2 regions of the Colwellia sp. MB3u-8 genome follow, and region 2 is predicted to be linked to the other one. Evidence: predicted binding sites of a transcription regulator. Region 2 holds the regulator's gene; the other holds the start of a gene.
What was found. Region 2 encodes LexA, which represses DNA repair genes until DNA is damaged. Its sites were predicted from a motif close to TACTGTATNNNNATACAGTA; they were not measured.

Region 1 (7,949 bases), on a different contig from region 2:
GCCAACGGTATGAGAACTGGATGGGCCAATTCCGATTGAAAACATATCAAATACACTAATCATAAGAAAACCTGAATAAATACTGTTATAAGTGGATGGAAGTAAAATTTTGTTCGGTTATTGTAGCTGAAAGCTTTCAGTATGCAACACAAAATATCGCTTCAATGCGTACAACTATAGCTAATGTTTTTATCGCTTGGCTCAAGAGTGATACGTATTAATTGACTATTCATTTAATGCGTATCACGCTAGTTTCTTTGGTTTAATAAAATACTCAAGTCATGCAACATAGCGGCGGTTGCCCCCCAAATATTGTAGTCTTGATAAGGCATATAGTGCACATTGTGTTGTTTGCCTGCATGATAAACTGGCACTTGAATATGATGTTGTCGTTGCAAAAAGTGTGATAAAGGCACATGAAACACTTCTGAAACTTCATTTAGGTCAATTTGATAGCTGCTGTTATTTGATATAATGGCGACAATCGGCGTTACTTCATAACCTGAAATAGTTTGGTAAGGCTTAAGTTGCCCAAGTACATCAATGCAGCTAGCGTGTAGGCCTATTTCTTCTTGTGTTTCACGCAGTGCCGTTGCGATCATATCATCATCATAGCGCTCTACTTTGCCACCTGGAAAACTGATTTGTCCTGGGTGATGGGTAAGATGACTGGCACGCTTGGTTAACACCACTTCAAGCTGGCCTTGATGACTGGCAATGGGGATCAACACCGCGGCACTTTTAAGCTTATGTTGGTAGCGAAATTTATGTGCTGAAGCGGGTAACGCTTGCAGTTGAAAGCGCTGTATAAATTCTTCTCTAGTCATACACACCTTAACGTTACTTTAAAAGTGCCTAGTTCTCAGGGGCTACTTGGCGTTCGGGGGGACTTTATGTTGGATACTCGAGCCTAGATTATACCAAGTTTAGTTGGCTTAATACTGGCAAAATTTTACGCACTTTATCGTAAGTTTCTTGATACTCGCTGTCAACATTTGAATCGGCGACTAAGCCACCACCAGCCCAACAATGTATTTGCTGATTGTGACAAACTAAAGTGCGAATGGTGATGCTAGTATCCATATTACCGCAAGCTGACAAATATCCAATGGAGCCGCAATAAATACTACGTTGGTGAGGCTCTAATTCTTCTATGATATCCATGGCTCTTATTTTTGGCGCACCGGTAATAGAACCGCCAGGAAACGCTGCACGTAATAAATCGCTGCCATCATACTGTGGGTCTATCTTCCCTTCAACCGTGCTAACTAAGTGATGCACAGCTGGAAAGCTTTCAATGGCAAAAAGTGCTGGCACGGTTACTGTACCGGGTAGACAAACACGACTAATATCATTACGTAACAGATCAACTATCATCAGGTTTTCGGCTTTATCTTTACTGGCCTGCTGCAGTTCAATAGCATTAGCTTGATCTTGGACTGTATCATCGCTGCGTGGGCGCGTACCTTTAATCGGCTTACTTTGTACCTTATTATCCACCAATTGTAAAAATCGCTCAGGTGAAATACTTAAAATAGCACTCTCCTCAAAACGTAAAAAAGCTGAGAAAGGAGCTATGTTTGCTTGTCTCAAGGCGCAATACGCTTGATATTCGCTACCGGCATACTGGGCGGTAAAACGCTGGGCTAGATTAATTTGATAACAATCGCCAGACAGCAGGTAGTCATGCACTTGCTTAAATTTATCACGATATTGTTCAGGCGCCATATTTGATTGCCACGGCGTAGTTAACTTGAAATTATTTTCTGGCGCTTTTAGCTCAACGACTTGTTCAGTAGCTTGCGCTTTATTTTGTAAAAGGGCGCGGTTAAAAAATGCAATAAAATCCGCTCTTTGTTCATCAAGACATAACAACCAAAATTGTTGTAATTTTCGATCATAGATTACCGCATGTTGGTAGATACCAATGGCCATTTCAGGTATATCAATATCTTTACTGTTTTTCTGTTTTATGGCCTCAAAACGTTTACCTAAATCGTAGGCGAAATAGCCGACTGCACCGCCTTTAAAAGGCAAGTCGTGTTCAGTAATGTCGAAATGACTAAAGCTCGCCTTTTGTTCACGTTTCAATAACAATAATGGGTCGTCATGACTATGATACTCACTGTTGTCGATTTTATGGATAATGTGAGTCACATTACCCACAGTGGTTAGTGTGGTATTAGGTTGCCAAACCATAATGTCATAGCGGCTATCAACATGGCTGCTTTCACAGGAGTCTAGCCACATTGCCCAAGGTTGCTCAGCAAGTGTGGCAAAAAGTGACTGACTATCAAAGCTTAGATCAAGCTGAAGTAATTTAGCGGATAGCTGCGTTGGGGAATTAGTCGGCAAAATATTCTCACAGGTTTTATGTTAAGTCATTATATTCAAACTACCTTGAGTTATTCAATGCTGCAGTTCGAAGTGGGGTTGCTATATTTGATCGCTATTATTAGACCATTTGATACTAGTAGGTCTTTAACAAGCAAGGTATGATATCGGCAAATTTATAACTTTCAACTCTTCTCTCGCCCAATTAATAAAAAAGAGACCGTTATGGCCATTATTAAACAAAAAGATTTAATCGAAAGTGTTGCAGACGCGCTGCAATATATTTCTTACTACCATCCGCTAGATTTTATTCAAGCACTTGAAAAGGCTTACCACAAAGAAGAAAGCCAGGCAGCTAAAGATGCCATTGCGCAAATCTTAATTAATTCGCGTATGTCGGCTCATGGCAAGCGACCTATTTGTCAAGATACCGGTATTGTTACCTGTTTCGTCAAAGTGGGTATGGCTGTGCAGTGGGATAACACGGATATGACAGTGCAGCAAATGGTGGATGAAGGTACTCGTCGTGCTTATCTTAATCCGGATAACCCATTACGTGCATCTATCGTTTCTGACCCGGCAGGTAAGCGCATCAACACGAAAGATAATACGCCAGCGGTTGTGCATATTGAGATGGTGCCAGGTGATCAGATAGACGTGATGATCGCGGCCAAAGGCGGCGGCAGTGAAAACAAATCTAAAATGGCGATGTTAAACCCAAGTGATTCTATTGCCGACTGGGTTGTTAAAACTTTACCCACTATGGGCGCTGGTTGGTGTCCGCCCGGCATGCTGGGTATAGGTATTGGTGGAACGGCTGAAAAAGCGGGTGTATTAGCTAAAGAAAGCTTAATGGAACCCGTAAATATTCAAGACCTTATCGACCGTGGTCCAGAAAATGCGGAAGAAGAATTACGTTTAGAAATTTACGATAGGGTAAATAAACTCGGTATTGGCGCGCAAGGCTTAGGGGGTTTAACAACGGTTGTTGATATCAAAATCATGTCAGTGCCGACTCATGCGGCGTCAAAACCCGTAGTGATGATCCCAAATTGCGCGGCAACTCGTCATGTACACTTTCATCTTGACGGCTCGGGTCCTGCCGACTTAACGCCACCTAAATTAGAAGATTGGCCAGAAATTACCTGGGAAGTGGGTGAAAATGTTCGTCGTGTTAACGTTGATGAGTTATCAAAAGCGGATATAAGTAGCTGGAAAACCGGCGAAACCGTTTTACTTAGCGGCACCATTTTAACCGGTCGTGACGCGGCCCATAAACGCATTCAAGACATGTTAGCTGCCGGAGAGAAACTGCCGGTTGACTTTACTGATAAATTTATTTATTACGTGGGTCCGGTTGATGCGATAGGTGATGAAGCAGTAGGCCCAGCAGGACCAACAACAGCAACCCGTATGGATAAGTTTACTGAAATGATGCTAGCAGAAACGGGTTTGCTAGGCACTATCGGTAAAGCCGAACGTGGCCCTGAAACCGTTCAGTCGATTAAAAATCATAAGTCGGTCTATTTAATGGCGGTGGGCGGCGCAGCCTATTTAGTTTCTAAAGCTATTAAGAAAGCAAAAGTAGTGGCTTTTGAAGATATGGGTATGGAAGCTATTTACGAATTTGTGGTTGAAGATATGCCAGTCACTGTCGCCGTGGATAGTTTAGGTGAATCAGTTCATGTTACTGGTCCAGCAATTTGGCAAGTAAAAATTGAAGAGCTAGACAGAAAATCAAAAGAAAAATAACCCGTTAGATTAGTCTAAACGCCCATTAGGGCGTTTTTTTTGGTCAAAATAAAGGCAACTTAATATCAATACAACTAGCCAAAAACACCAAAATTTAAACGTGTCTTTTTAGGTTATTGATAAATTGTTTATATTGGCTAAAGATGTCTTCATTAACTGACCCGAGTTGATGTTAAATAACGATTAACCTTATTAATAAAGTATGCTTTAATAACTGTTAATATTTACAGTATTTGGCTTTACAATGAATTCACTATCCAACTCTTCACTCACTTCTTCACTTAACCCGCCACTTAACTTCCCATTCAATTCACCTTGGTTAGCTTTAGATAATTTTCCTGTCTTGGTTTTGATGGTGTTAGTGTTAATTATTAGTTTAATTATCAGTGTTTTAGTTTTATTTCGCCAAGTAAAAAATAGCCAAGTATCCTCTTTAGCACAGCAGCAACTTTTGCAGCAGTTAGTTGAAAAAGTAAACCTTAGTTATGAAGTTAACGGCAATAATCAGCAGCAACTACAACAACAATTAAGTTTTAATCATCAACAATTAGCTCATCAGCAAAGTGAATTGAAAACTTACTTTGAGCAGCAAATTTCCGATTTTAAATTAAAATTATTACGCCAACATGGTGAGCAAGGTGAAAAACAAGCGCAGCAACTGTATAGCCATAGTGAGCAACTTAAAAAGACCTTATATGAACACCACGTTACTTTTAATGATAATCAACGCAACGCCACAGAACAATTATCTAGCCAACTTACAGCAACCTCTAAACTTGGCCGAGAAGAAATGGCAAAATCACTGCATTTATCCAGTGAGCAAATGGCTAAAAGAATTGATGAATTAACGATTTCAACTGATAACCGTCTAAAAGATATTAGTGGTCAGGTCGAAAAGCGTTTAGCCGACGGCTTCGAAAAAACCACCAAAACCTTTAATGACATTTTACAACGATTAGCCTTAATTGATGATGCACAGAAAAAAATTACTGAACTGTCCACTAATGTGGTGAGCTTGCAAGAAGTACTGTCAGATAAACGCTCACGTGGTGCTTTTGGCGAAGTACAGTTAAATGCTTTAATTCGTAACGTATTACCGGAACAGCACTTTTCACTGCAACATACCTTGTCAAACGGTAAAATTGCTGACTGTATTTTATTTCTACCTAAGCCAACCGGTAATGTGGTGGTTGACTCCAAGTTTCCGCTAGAAAGCTATAAAAAAATGGCTGACAATACCTTAGGTGAATTTGAGCGCAAAGCAGCAGAGCGGCAATTTAAAATTGATATTAAGAAGCATATTAATGATATCAGTGATAAATATTTAATTGAAAAAGAAACTGCCGATGGCGCAATAATGTTTATTCCAGCAGAAGCTATTTTTGCAGAAATACATGCACACCACGGCGACTTGGTTGATTATGCCAATAAAAAACGCGTTTGGTTAGCCTCGCCAACGACACTTATGGCAATTTTAACCACCGCACGTTCAGTGTTAAAAGACGAAGCAACCCGCAAACAAATACATGTTATTCAAGCGCATTTATCGCATCTTTCGACTGACTTTTCTCGCTTTAAGGGCCGTTTTGCCAATTTAGCAAAACATATTGATCAAGCGGCAAGTGACGTAAAACAAATCCATACCTCAGCGGATAAGATCAGCAACCGTTTTGATAAAATAGAGCAGGTAGAATTAAAGCAAGAAGAAACTGAAAAAGAAGCCGAGGAAGAGGAGAGTGTAGCGATAACATAGAATTAAATAAGACTATAATTTCAGTGTTCTAGCAGCAGTAGGTTAATGCTCAATCAATATCAGGACTATAAATTATTTGCTCATGGCTGACAGTAAGTGTTAACAGTGAACGCTAAATACCAAGTTGCCCTCGTCGATATTTTACTTCGGTATTATGCCTGGGCAATAATCTTAAAGCTCAATACTCAACAAAGTGTAAAATTAGCCAAGCCAGTATTATACCAACCAGTAAAAATAGCTTGAAATAATATGAGCCAATAGGTGAGCTAGTAAACGCTTATAGGTATATCTTTATATGCCTAGCGGGTTAACAAGGCTTTCAATGAAAATAGGCTTTAAGCCACATAAATTTACGGCATAAATACCGAGCTAGAGTTGGATGATGATGCTTTAAAAAACGCCCCTACAGCCGTGTATAGTGACGTTTTTTAAATGATGGTTTTACGCTAATAGCGCTAAAGTAAAGTTAATCGCGCCATTAGCATTTCATCTATTTGACTTAATTTAATATAGCCACATTGACAAATACGACCGTTAACAATAACGGACAAACAAAGCGTAAATAATTGCCCCATATGGGTAACCATTTCCTGCCTTCTTGCAAAGAAACATCGCGTAGCTTGTTACCGCGTTTCCATAACCAGCCAACAACAATAAAGTAAAACAAACAGCTCAGTGGCTGTAAAATAGTCGTAAGTACACGAATAACCATGCCAAACAGGCTATCAAAAAATGTGATTATGGTCATACTGGCGGTTAATACAATAGCTGATACCAACCAAGTTGCCTTAGAGCGGCTAAGATTTTTATCTTCAACAAGATAAGAAACAGGTACTTCTGTTGAAGAAATGGTTGAGGTGAGGGCTGCAATCGATAATAACGAAAAAAATCCTATGGCTACTACCATGCCTATGTTACCCATAGAGTTAAAAAGCTCAGGCAATATGTTGAAAATAAGTTGACCTTCACCAATTAACTTATCATCTTGAAATACTTGCTGTCCGGCGGCTTCGGCAACATACAGTGCTGGAATAATTAATAAACCAGCCATAAAAGCAATAAAGGTATCGAGTGCGGTAATAGAAATAGCGAGCTTACCTATATCGTCATCTTTCTTCATATAAGAGCCGTAAACCATCATGCCACCAACGCCAATAGAGAGTGAGAAAAAGGCTTGGCCCATGGCAGAAATAATTAACTTTGGATTGGTGACCTGTGAAAAATCGGGTATTAAATATGTTCTTAAGCCTTTTTCTGCACCAGGTTGTTGCAATATGTAAGTAATTAACGCGACTAGCATGATCAATAAAACTGGCATTAATCGCGCAGACCATTTTTCAATGCCGGCGTTAACCCCTTGATGAATAATAGCCGCGCCAAGTAATATAAAAACGGGTGTAAACAATAAATTTCTTAACGTGCTTGATGTAGCAAGCCACTGAGCAATGTCATGATAACCCAATAACTCTGCAAGTGGTGATATTGCATGTGCGAGCATCCATCCAGCTACAATGGTGTAGAAACTTAACATCATGATGGCGCCACCTAAACCAATCAGACCGGCATATTTACCAAGCCTTGGTTCGGTGTCGCGACAAGCATCTTCTAATGCTGAAACTGGATTTTTCTGTGCTTGATTACCAATATAAACTTCGGCATAAAGTGCCGGTAGGGCGAGTAATACGGTAACGACTAAATAAACAAATAAAAAGGCGCCACCACCATTATTGGCGGCTTGAGTCGGAAAACCCCAAATATTGCCTAAACCAATGGCCGAACCTGCGGCAGCGAGAACAAAACCTATTCTCGAATGAAATGAATCTCTGATATTACTCATAAATGATAATTATTATTGTGGTTGTTAATGCTTTGGTTTGAGCTTACCTAGTTCACACAGGTTAGCAAAGTTTTTTTAACGATTTGTTGGTTTTGATTTTATGTTTTTATCATTTTATTTTTGCAGGGTGACTTATGGGGTGTTAAGTAAGCAATAGTTAATAAAACGTTAAGGATTAAAGATTTTAAATGTACAATAATGGTAAAAGAACATAAACCGTTTTAAAAAATAAACTGCTAAGACACTTTTCTATTTCAGCATCTTATCAAAATC
Region 2 (8,795 bases):
ACACTACATCAACAAAATGCCAATACCAACTCGCGGCTTGAAAGGCAAAATGGTTTTTCGGCGTAAAATGCCCCTTAAATACTCGAATAAGCATCACTAGCAGCATAATTGTCCCTAAGGTCACATGCATACCGTGAAAGCCTGTTAGCAAATAAAAGGTATTGCCATAAATGCCACTGTCTAAATACAATTTCATTTCGTCGGCATAACCATGGGCGTATTCTAAGCCTTGGCAAAACAAAAACACCACACCTAGCACAACGGTCAGCCCTAACCAAAATTTCAATAAACCACGTTTATTCTGCTCTAACGAAACATGAGCAAAATGGGCAGTAATTGATGAAGTTAACAACAAAATAGTGTTAATTAATGGCAAGCCATACCAACCCATAGCTGTAGTTTCAGTACCGTCTGGCGTTTTAATTAATGGCCAAGTCGCGGTAAATTCAGGCCATAAAATTATTGCCGTTGCTGCATTATTTCCGGCGCCATCAAGCCAGGGTACTGAAAAAGTACGGGCGTAAAGTAAGGCGCCAAAAAAAGCGGCAAAAAACATCACTTCTGAAAAAATAAACCAACTCATACCTTGGCGGAATGAATTGTCCATTTGGTGGCTATATTTACCTGACATTGACTCGGTAATAACATTGTTAAACCAACCAAACATCATATAAATAATCAATGCAATACCCGCCAGCAATACCCAGCCGCCGCCTGCATTTTCAGGGTTATTCAAATTTGCAACATAATTTGCCGCACCTACAGCAATCAAAAATAAGGCAATAGCGCCTACTATTGGCCATTTGCTTTGCGCTGGTACGTAATAACTTTCGTATTCTTTTATTGTCATTGTTGTTCCCCTCATTTAAGTGCCAAGCACTTAAGAATCAACCGAGCTTGTAATGTCGTACAAGGTGTAAGATAGGGTGATGGTGGATACGTCATCGGGTATGTCCAAATCGACATAAAATTGCAATCCCATTTCAACATCCTCACTGGCTTTTAACGGTTGGCTATTAAAACAAAAGCATTCTATCTTTTGAAAATAAACCGCCGCCCGTCCTGGTGATACTGACGGTACAGCTTGTCCGACAATATCTCTTGTAGACTCATTTTTAGCGTAAAATATAACGGTTTTTCGCTCACCTGGGTGTACTTCTACTTCATTAACCATTGGCTCAAACTTCCAAGGGATACCTTTGGCTGTCCGAGTCAAAAATTGTACGGTAATCGTACGTTCGGTATCTATGCTCTTGACGTTGTAACTTGCCGCAACATTAGATGTTTTTCCGTTTAACCCCGTGATATCACAAAAAACGTCGTATAACGGCACCATCGCAAAACCAAAACCAAACATACCAAAAACAATCAACATCAGTTTTTTTACTGTTTTTTTCACCGAAGCATCATGCGTTGTCGCTTGTGCTTGCTTTGATAACTTGTTTTGCGATTCACCGTTAGTCATTTTAGCTCCACTTAATCAATTTTTGGTGGCGTTGTGAACGTGTGGTATGGCGCAGGGCTAGGCACTGTCCATTCCAAACCTTCAGCTCCATCCCAAGGTTTCATCGGCGCTTTTTCTCCGCCTCTAATACACTTGATAACCAATACCAAGAAGATTAACTGCGAAATACCAAAGGCAAAGCCACCAATACTCACCCACTTATTAAAGTCAGCAAACTGCAAAGCATAATCAGGAATACGACGAGGCATACCGGCCAAACCTAAAAAGTGCATTGGGAAAAACAATAAGTTTACTGAAATAAGTGAACACCAAAAATGCCACTTACTTAACGTATCGTTATACATGTGACCCGTCCATTTTGGTAACCAGTAATAAGCGCCAGCAAAAATAGAAAACAACGCCCCAGTAACCAATACATAGTGGAAATGAGCCACAACAAAGTAAGTATCGTGATATTGAAAATCAGCTGGGGTCATTGCTAGCATCAAGCCAGAAAAGCCACCGATAGTGAACAAAATCACAAAGGCAATAGAGAACAACATAGGGGTTTCAAAACTAAGAGACCCACGCCACATAGTAGCTGCCCAGTTAAAGACTTTCACCCCTGTAGGTACGGCAATTAACATCGTGCAATACATAAAGAATAATTCGCCAAATAACGGCATACCCGTGGTAAACATGTGATGCGCCCAAACGATAAACGACAAAAATGCAATGGATGCAGTCGCGTAAACCATTGAACTGTAGCCAAATAGAGGCTTACGTGAGAAGGCTGGAATCGTTGTAGAGACAATACCAAATGCAGGTAAAATCATGATGTAAACTTCAGGATGACCAAAGAACCAGAAAATATGCTGGAACATTACCGGGTCACCACCACCGGCGGCGTCAAAGAAACTGGTGCCAAAATAGGTATCGGTTAACACCATAGTAACGGTACCCGCGAGCACCGGCATCACCGCTATTAACAAGTAAGCCGTAATGAAAAATGTCCAAACAAATAATGGCATTTTCATGTAAGTCATACCAGGCGCACGCATATTCATAATGGTTACAACGATGTTAATTGCGCCCATAATTGAGGAAATACCCATAATATGTACCGCAAAAACGAAGAACGCTGTACTGCCGTTACTATAGGTGGTTGATAAAGGCGCGTAGAAGGTCCAACCAAAGTTTGGTGCACCACTTTCCATAAAGAAAGACGACAATAAAATAGCGAAAGCAAAGGGTAATATCCAAAAGCTCCAGTTATTCAGCCTAGGTAGTGCCATATCTGGCGCACCAACCATCATAGGTAGCATCCAGTTAGCCAAACCGGTAAAGGCTGGCATTATCGCACCAAATACCATAATAAGACCGTGTACTGTGGTCATTTGGTTAAAGAAATCAGGCTCAATTATCTGTAGTCCAGGCTGAAATAATTCAGCTCGGATAACCAACGCCATAGCACCGCCAGTTAAAAACATGATAAAAGAGAACCATAAATACATCGAACCAATGTCTTTATGGTTTGTGGTATATAACCAGCGTTTTATGCCGGTCATTTTATGATCATGGTGCTCACCGTCATGTGAATCATGCTCGGATTGATCATCAATTACATCAGTAGTCATTATAACGCCTCCCTACTTCGCGCTAGCAGCAACAACAGCTGCTGGCTGGACTAAATCACCGGTGTTATTACCCCAAGCGTTACGCTCATAAGTGACAACCGCCGCAATTTGCGTTTTAGTTAATTGGCCGGCAAAAGCCGCCATCGCTGGATTTTTCTTGCTGCCGTTAAGCACCATATCCAAATGCACTGCTACATCACCGGTAGCAATCACACTACCTTTAAGTGCAGGAAAAACAGGCGCCATACCTTCACCCGTAGCTTGATGACAAGCAGCACAAGCTGTCATGTAGACATCTTCACCCAGGGCCATTAATTCATCTTGGCTATAAACCTTTGATAAATCTTCTTTCGGTATAACTTTGGCAACAGTTGCAGCAACTTGTTCTTTAACTTCTTCAACCGCTTGCTCAACCGTATCTGAGGTACTTGCGCCACTGACCGCTTGCACGTCAGCCGCTTGAACAGCTTCACCCGTATTGTTACCCCAAGCATTACGCTCATAAGTTACAACCGCCGCAATTTCTTTTAAGCTTAATTGCTTACCATAAGCTTGCATGCCGGTACCTGCTTTACCATTAACGACAATATCTATATGCGCGCTAGCTGGACCCGTTGTGGCAATAGCACTACCTTTAAGGGCTGGAAATGCGGGAGGTAAACCTTGGCCACTGACTTGGTGACACGCTGCGCAGTAGGCGGTATAGGTTGTTTCTCCTAGTTGCATTAATTCGTCCATTGAAGCCGAAGCATTTAACGACGCCGCTTCAGCAGCTGCTGCATTGGCTTGCATTTGCTTTTGCTCATCAAGCCAAATGGCGTAATCTGCTTCAGACTTAACTTCAACCACTATCGGCATAAAGCCGTGGTCTTTGCCACACAACTCAGCACATTGGCCACGATAAACACCGGGTTCATCGACCTTGGTCCAAGCTTCATTAATAAAGCCTGGGTTAGCATCTTGTTTTACCGCAAATGCCGGTACCCACCAAGCATGGATAACATCATCAGAAGTAATAACAAAACGCACTTTTTTATTGATTGGAATAACCAAAGGACGATCAACTTCTAACAGGTAATGTTCACCTTTTTCTGCTGAGGTACCATCTTGGTTTTCGTATTGTTCACGCGGAGTAGAAAGCACTGAATAAAATTCAAGGTCTTGATCAAAGTATTTATAATGCCATTTCCACTGAGAACCCGTTACTTGAATGGTTAAATCCGCATCATCGTTATTTTCCATATCGATCAGCGTAATAGTGGCTGGAAAAGCCATAGCAATTAGAATAACAACAGGAATCGCTGTCCAAAGAATTTCAACTTTTGTGCTTTCATGAAAGGTTGCTGGTTTAAAGCCTTTTGATTTACGGTGAAACACCATAGACCAAAACATAGCACCAAAGACCACAACACCAATAGCAGTACAGATATAGAGCACTAGCATATGTAAATCATATACGTCTCTGCTCACCTCAGTAACACCTTTAGTTAAGTTCAGCGACATCTCTGCCCACACTGAACTAGAGAACAAGCCCCCTAGCAACAACAAACCTAGGTTACGTCTTTTCACACGACATCTCCTTCACCTTTAATTTAGGCCAAATAACATATTTTCATTATGAAAACCGGCTATTTAGCGCATACATTTATTATTATTTAAGTGACGCATTAATCAACAGTTGCCAATTGCGCCCTATTGTTTTTTTGTACGTTTTCCAGACTAGAATTACTTAAAACTTGATAGGGGTCAATTTTTAATTTCAAAAGCATGATAAATAAAAACCAATAAATACAATAGAGTAAATGCCCTAAACTGGACGACAAGTAGATTTTTAAAAGGATGGCTGCAATGTTCATATTTTGTTCAAGGCATAATTTTCATGCTGAATAATAAATAATCAACACAGAAACTTGCTGTATAAAAAGCAAGCTATTAGCGGTATTTATTGCCGAACAGGAGGATTGTTCTAACCAAAAAAATTGAGGTACATATTAGGCACAGAAATGGTTATCAAGCATAAGAAATACGCAGATTTTAACCCCCTAGATTAAACCTAGTGATAGTTAAATCTGCGAAATATAATGTAGAAAAATCTAGTTTAGGTAAATATTAGCATTTATGAAGTAAGTGCAAGCTGAACTACATCCAATCAGCCGCGCGAATAACACCAACGGCTAGACCTTCGATATTAAATTGCTGAAACTTTAAATCGACCTTAATCGGTGCAAAATCTTCATTTTCAGCATGTAAATAAACCACATTGCCCTCACGTTTAAAACGCTTAACGGTAACATCGTCTTCCACACGAGCAACAATCACTTGACCATTTTGCACGTCGGTTGTTTGATGAACAGCCAACAAGTCGCCATCCATAATGCCGATATCTTTCATGCTCTCGCCATTAACACGCAATAAATAATCAGCCGGAGGATGAAATAAATTGCCATCAACTTTGTAATGCTGCTCAACATGTTCTTGCGCCAAAATAGGCTCACCGGCCGCTACACGACCAATAAGTGGCAAACCATCTTCAGCGATAAACTCTTGTGTAAGACGAATACCACGCGATGTGCCAGGTAGCATTTCAATATAACCTTTCTTCGCTAGCGCTTTTAAATGTTCTTCTGCTGCATTGGCCGACTTAAAACCAAAAAAAGCAGCAATTTCAGCACGCGTTGGCGGCATACCTGTGTCGGAAATTTTTTCTCGGATCAGATCAAAAATCTGCTGTTGTCTGGGGGTTAAAGGGCGCATAGTTGTTCCTTAAGCTACTTAAGAGCGAGCCTGTATTTTTACACAGTATTACTGTTATTGTATACAGGCTGTAATTAAACGCAAGAAAATAATCATCCGCCTTTGCTAGTTTGGGTTTTAGTTGCAATGGTGGTGTTTCTAAAAACATTAAGTGCTCAATCCATGTTGTTGTAAGCGGCTTTCACGATTAAAATCAGTTAGGTGTGCATCACGGTCAATTTCATTGTTGATGAATCAAAAAGCACTGCTGATTAAGGTCATTAAAATAGCCATGAATAAAACTATTAACCTTGCTCAAACAGCAGGTATATAGGTTAATAAAACGTAGAAGGTGAATGGAAAATAATGAATAAAGACGAATATTTAGATTGTTGCCAAGCACAGTTGCTGAAAGTTTTTAGCCTCGCAAAAAATCATAAAAAAGATGATAAGCAAAAATTCAGGGCTGAAGGTTTTATCCATGCGGGTAAAGCGTTAGGCGTTATATCTCATGCAGAGGCTGTCGACGTTATCGCGCGAGCTCACTTTCAGGTATTTGGTGAAAGTATTGAATCTCGCCAAAATAGAAAAGCGAGCTTAAAAGAAGCTGTTGCTAAAGGTGATGAAAATTTTATTAACATTCCGGCTTATGAGCGATCAAAGCTATAATGCTTCAATCTCCCTCAACTCCTTAAGACTTTAAGACCTCAAAGTACCGTAAGTCATTTTACACAATGGCTTAAATACCCAGTGATGCAATAAGCGCCTCAGTTAACCAAGCTGTTGGCAAGTTTATAGCCTTTGCAAGCATGGTTTAGTCTGGGTATTAGCGCTTTCATTGCAGGCTTGGCTTGTCAGTATTCTAGCTAAACTCAGTACCTTAAGTTAACATCAATCTAGCTATCAACCACCTCATATCAATAGATGTAAACTATGATAAAAATTCGTGATTTAGAATATCTAACGGCCATTGCCGAATATAAGCATTTTGGCCATGCCGCTGAGGCTTGCTTTGTTAGTCAACCAACGCTAAGTGGTCAAATTCAAAAACTAGAACAACGCCTTAAGCTAACCTTAATTGAACGCCAACCGCGCAATGTTATGCTAACACCCGCAGGAGAAAAGTTAGTACAACAAGCTCGGCAAGTACTTAACGCCGCGAATAACTTTGAAGAAGCGGCAAAAGCGCTACTTGATCCCCTGTCAGGTGATTTACATATAGGCTTAATACCGACGTTAGCGCCATATATATTGCCGCATATTATGCCGGCACTAAACAGCAATCTAGCGAAAATAAACTTCTATTTACATGAAAATAGAACGCAAGATTTACTGCAACAATTGGAAACAGGTAAACTCGATATTTTAATTTTGCCTTGGTTGCCAGAAATGGCGCGTTTTGAACGTTACGATTTATTCACTGAGCCCTTGGTGATGGCAACGTCACCTTCACATCCACTGGCTAATAAAACTAAAGTAACATTTGATGATTTACATAATCAAAAAATTCTCACTTTAGAAGATGGCCATTGTTTGAGAGATCAAGCCATGGGCTATTGCTTTAGCGCTGGTGCGGAGGAAGATCATAGTTTTCGAGCCACCAGTCTTGAAACCTTACGTTATATGGTGGCCAGCAATATGGGTATTACGCTGCTACCACAGTTGGCGACAATTAATTATGCTCCACAAAAGCATATTCATTACATTCCTTTTGAAAGCCCGCAGCCGGTGCGTGAAATATCTTTACTTTGTCGTGCTGGTTACGCGCGTATGGAAAGTGTTAGAGCGGTGGTTAATGAAGTGCGCCAAGCAATGACGGGGTTATTTGATGAATAAATTAGCTATATTTCACAACACGCTTATTAGCTTCGACCAAAAACGCTATCGTTGCCAACGATAGCGTTTATTTTTTGAGTACTTATTGCACTAGCGTTTCAGTACTAATTAAAGCGACGAATTAATCCGCCATTAGGCTGCAGCTTCGCTAACGCTTTCAGTGTTTTCAAGCGGGTTCGGTGTTCTAATTAAATAATCGAATGCACCTAATGCTGCTGTTGCACCACTGCCCATAGCGATAATAATTTGTTTAAATGGCGTGTTTGTTACATCGCCCGCCGCATAAACACCCGCGATATTGGTTTCACCTTTGTGGTTAATGATCACCTCGCCTCGCTCGGTTAAATCAACACTTCCTTGCAAAAACTTTGAATTTGGCACTAAACCAATTTGTACGAAAATACCGGCAAGTTCGATACTCTCTTGCCTATCTGTTGCACGATTAAGGTAGTTTAGCCCAGTAACATGCTTGCCATTACCTAATACTTCGGTGGTTTGAGCATTAACAATAATCTCGATATTTGGCAAAGAACGCGCTTTATTTTGTAATACCGCATCAGCACGCAGTACGCTATCAAATTCAAGAACAGTAACATGCTTAACTAACCCAGCTAGATCAATGGCTGCCTCGATACCTGAGTTACCGCCACCAATTACCGCAACTGATTTGCCTTTAAATAATGGCCCATCACAGTGCGGACAATAAGCGACACCTTTACCACGGTATTCTTGCTCACCAGTGACGTTCATTTCTCTCCATCTTGCGCCTGTGGCAATAATGGTTGAGCGTGTTTGTAAGATAGCGCCGTTTTCTAATTCAACGGTGATTAAACCACCTTCAACATCACTTTCTATAATTTTTTTCACCTGTTGATTATTCATAATATCAACATCGTATTCATTAACATGGGCTTCTAGATTAGCCACTAGTTTAGGCCCATCAGTTGCATTCACTGAGATAAAATTTTCAATGGACATGGTTTCTTGTAATTGGCCACCAAAATTGTCTGCCACTATGCCTGTGCGTATCCCTTTACGGGCACTATATATCGCTGATGACGCACCTGCTGGGCCACCACCTATAACTAATAAGTCAAAAGCTGCTTTATTGTTTATCGCCTTAGCCTGTCTCGCGCCAGCATTGG

Region 1: H4J54_RS09630 (DNA recombination protein RmuC) is a predicted target of LexA. The motif match lies at 4,299-4,318, and genes of this name have one in related genera.

What each region holds. Positions count from the first base shown of each region.
Region 1 is NZ_JACGVA010000062.1:146,698-154,646, reverse strand. Features, by position in the region: gene H4J54_RS09650 (L-serine ammonia-lyase) at 1-63, opposite strand, end outside; gene H4J54_RS09645 (CoA pyrophosphatase) at 249-827, opposite strand; gene pabB (aminodeoxychorismate synthase component I) at 916-2,355, opposite strand; gene H4J54_RS09635 (fumarate hydratase) at 2,560-4,086, shown strand; gene H4J54_RS09630 (DNA recombination protein RmuC) at 4,331-5,839, shown strand; gene H4J54_RS09625 (sodium-dependent transporter) at 6,339-7,676, opposite strand.
Region 2 is NZ_JACGVA010000068.1:82,719-91,513, reverse strand. Features, by position in the region: gene H4J54_RS12885 (cytochrome c oxidase subunit 3) at 1-850, opposite strand, end outside; gene H4J54_RS12880 (cytochrome c oxidase assembly protein) at 881-1,465, opposite strand; gene ctaD (cytochrome c oxidase subunit I) at 1,477-3,081, opposite strand; gene coxB (cytochrome c oxidase subunit II) at 3,094-4,584, opposite strand; gene lexA (transcriptional repressor LexA) at 5,221-5,835, opposite strand; gene H4J54_RS12860 (hypothetical protein) at 6,181-6,483, shown strand; gene oxyR (DNA-binding transcriptional regulator OxyR) at 6,748-7,650, shown strand; gene ahpF (alkyl hydroperoxide reductase subunit F) at 7,783-8,795, opposite strand, start outside.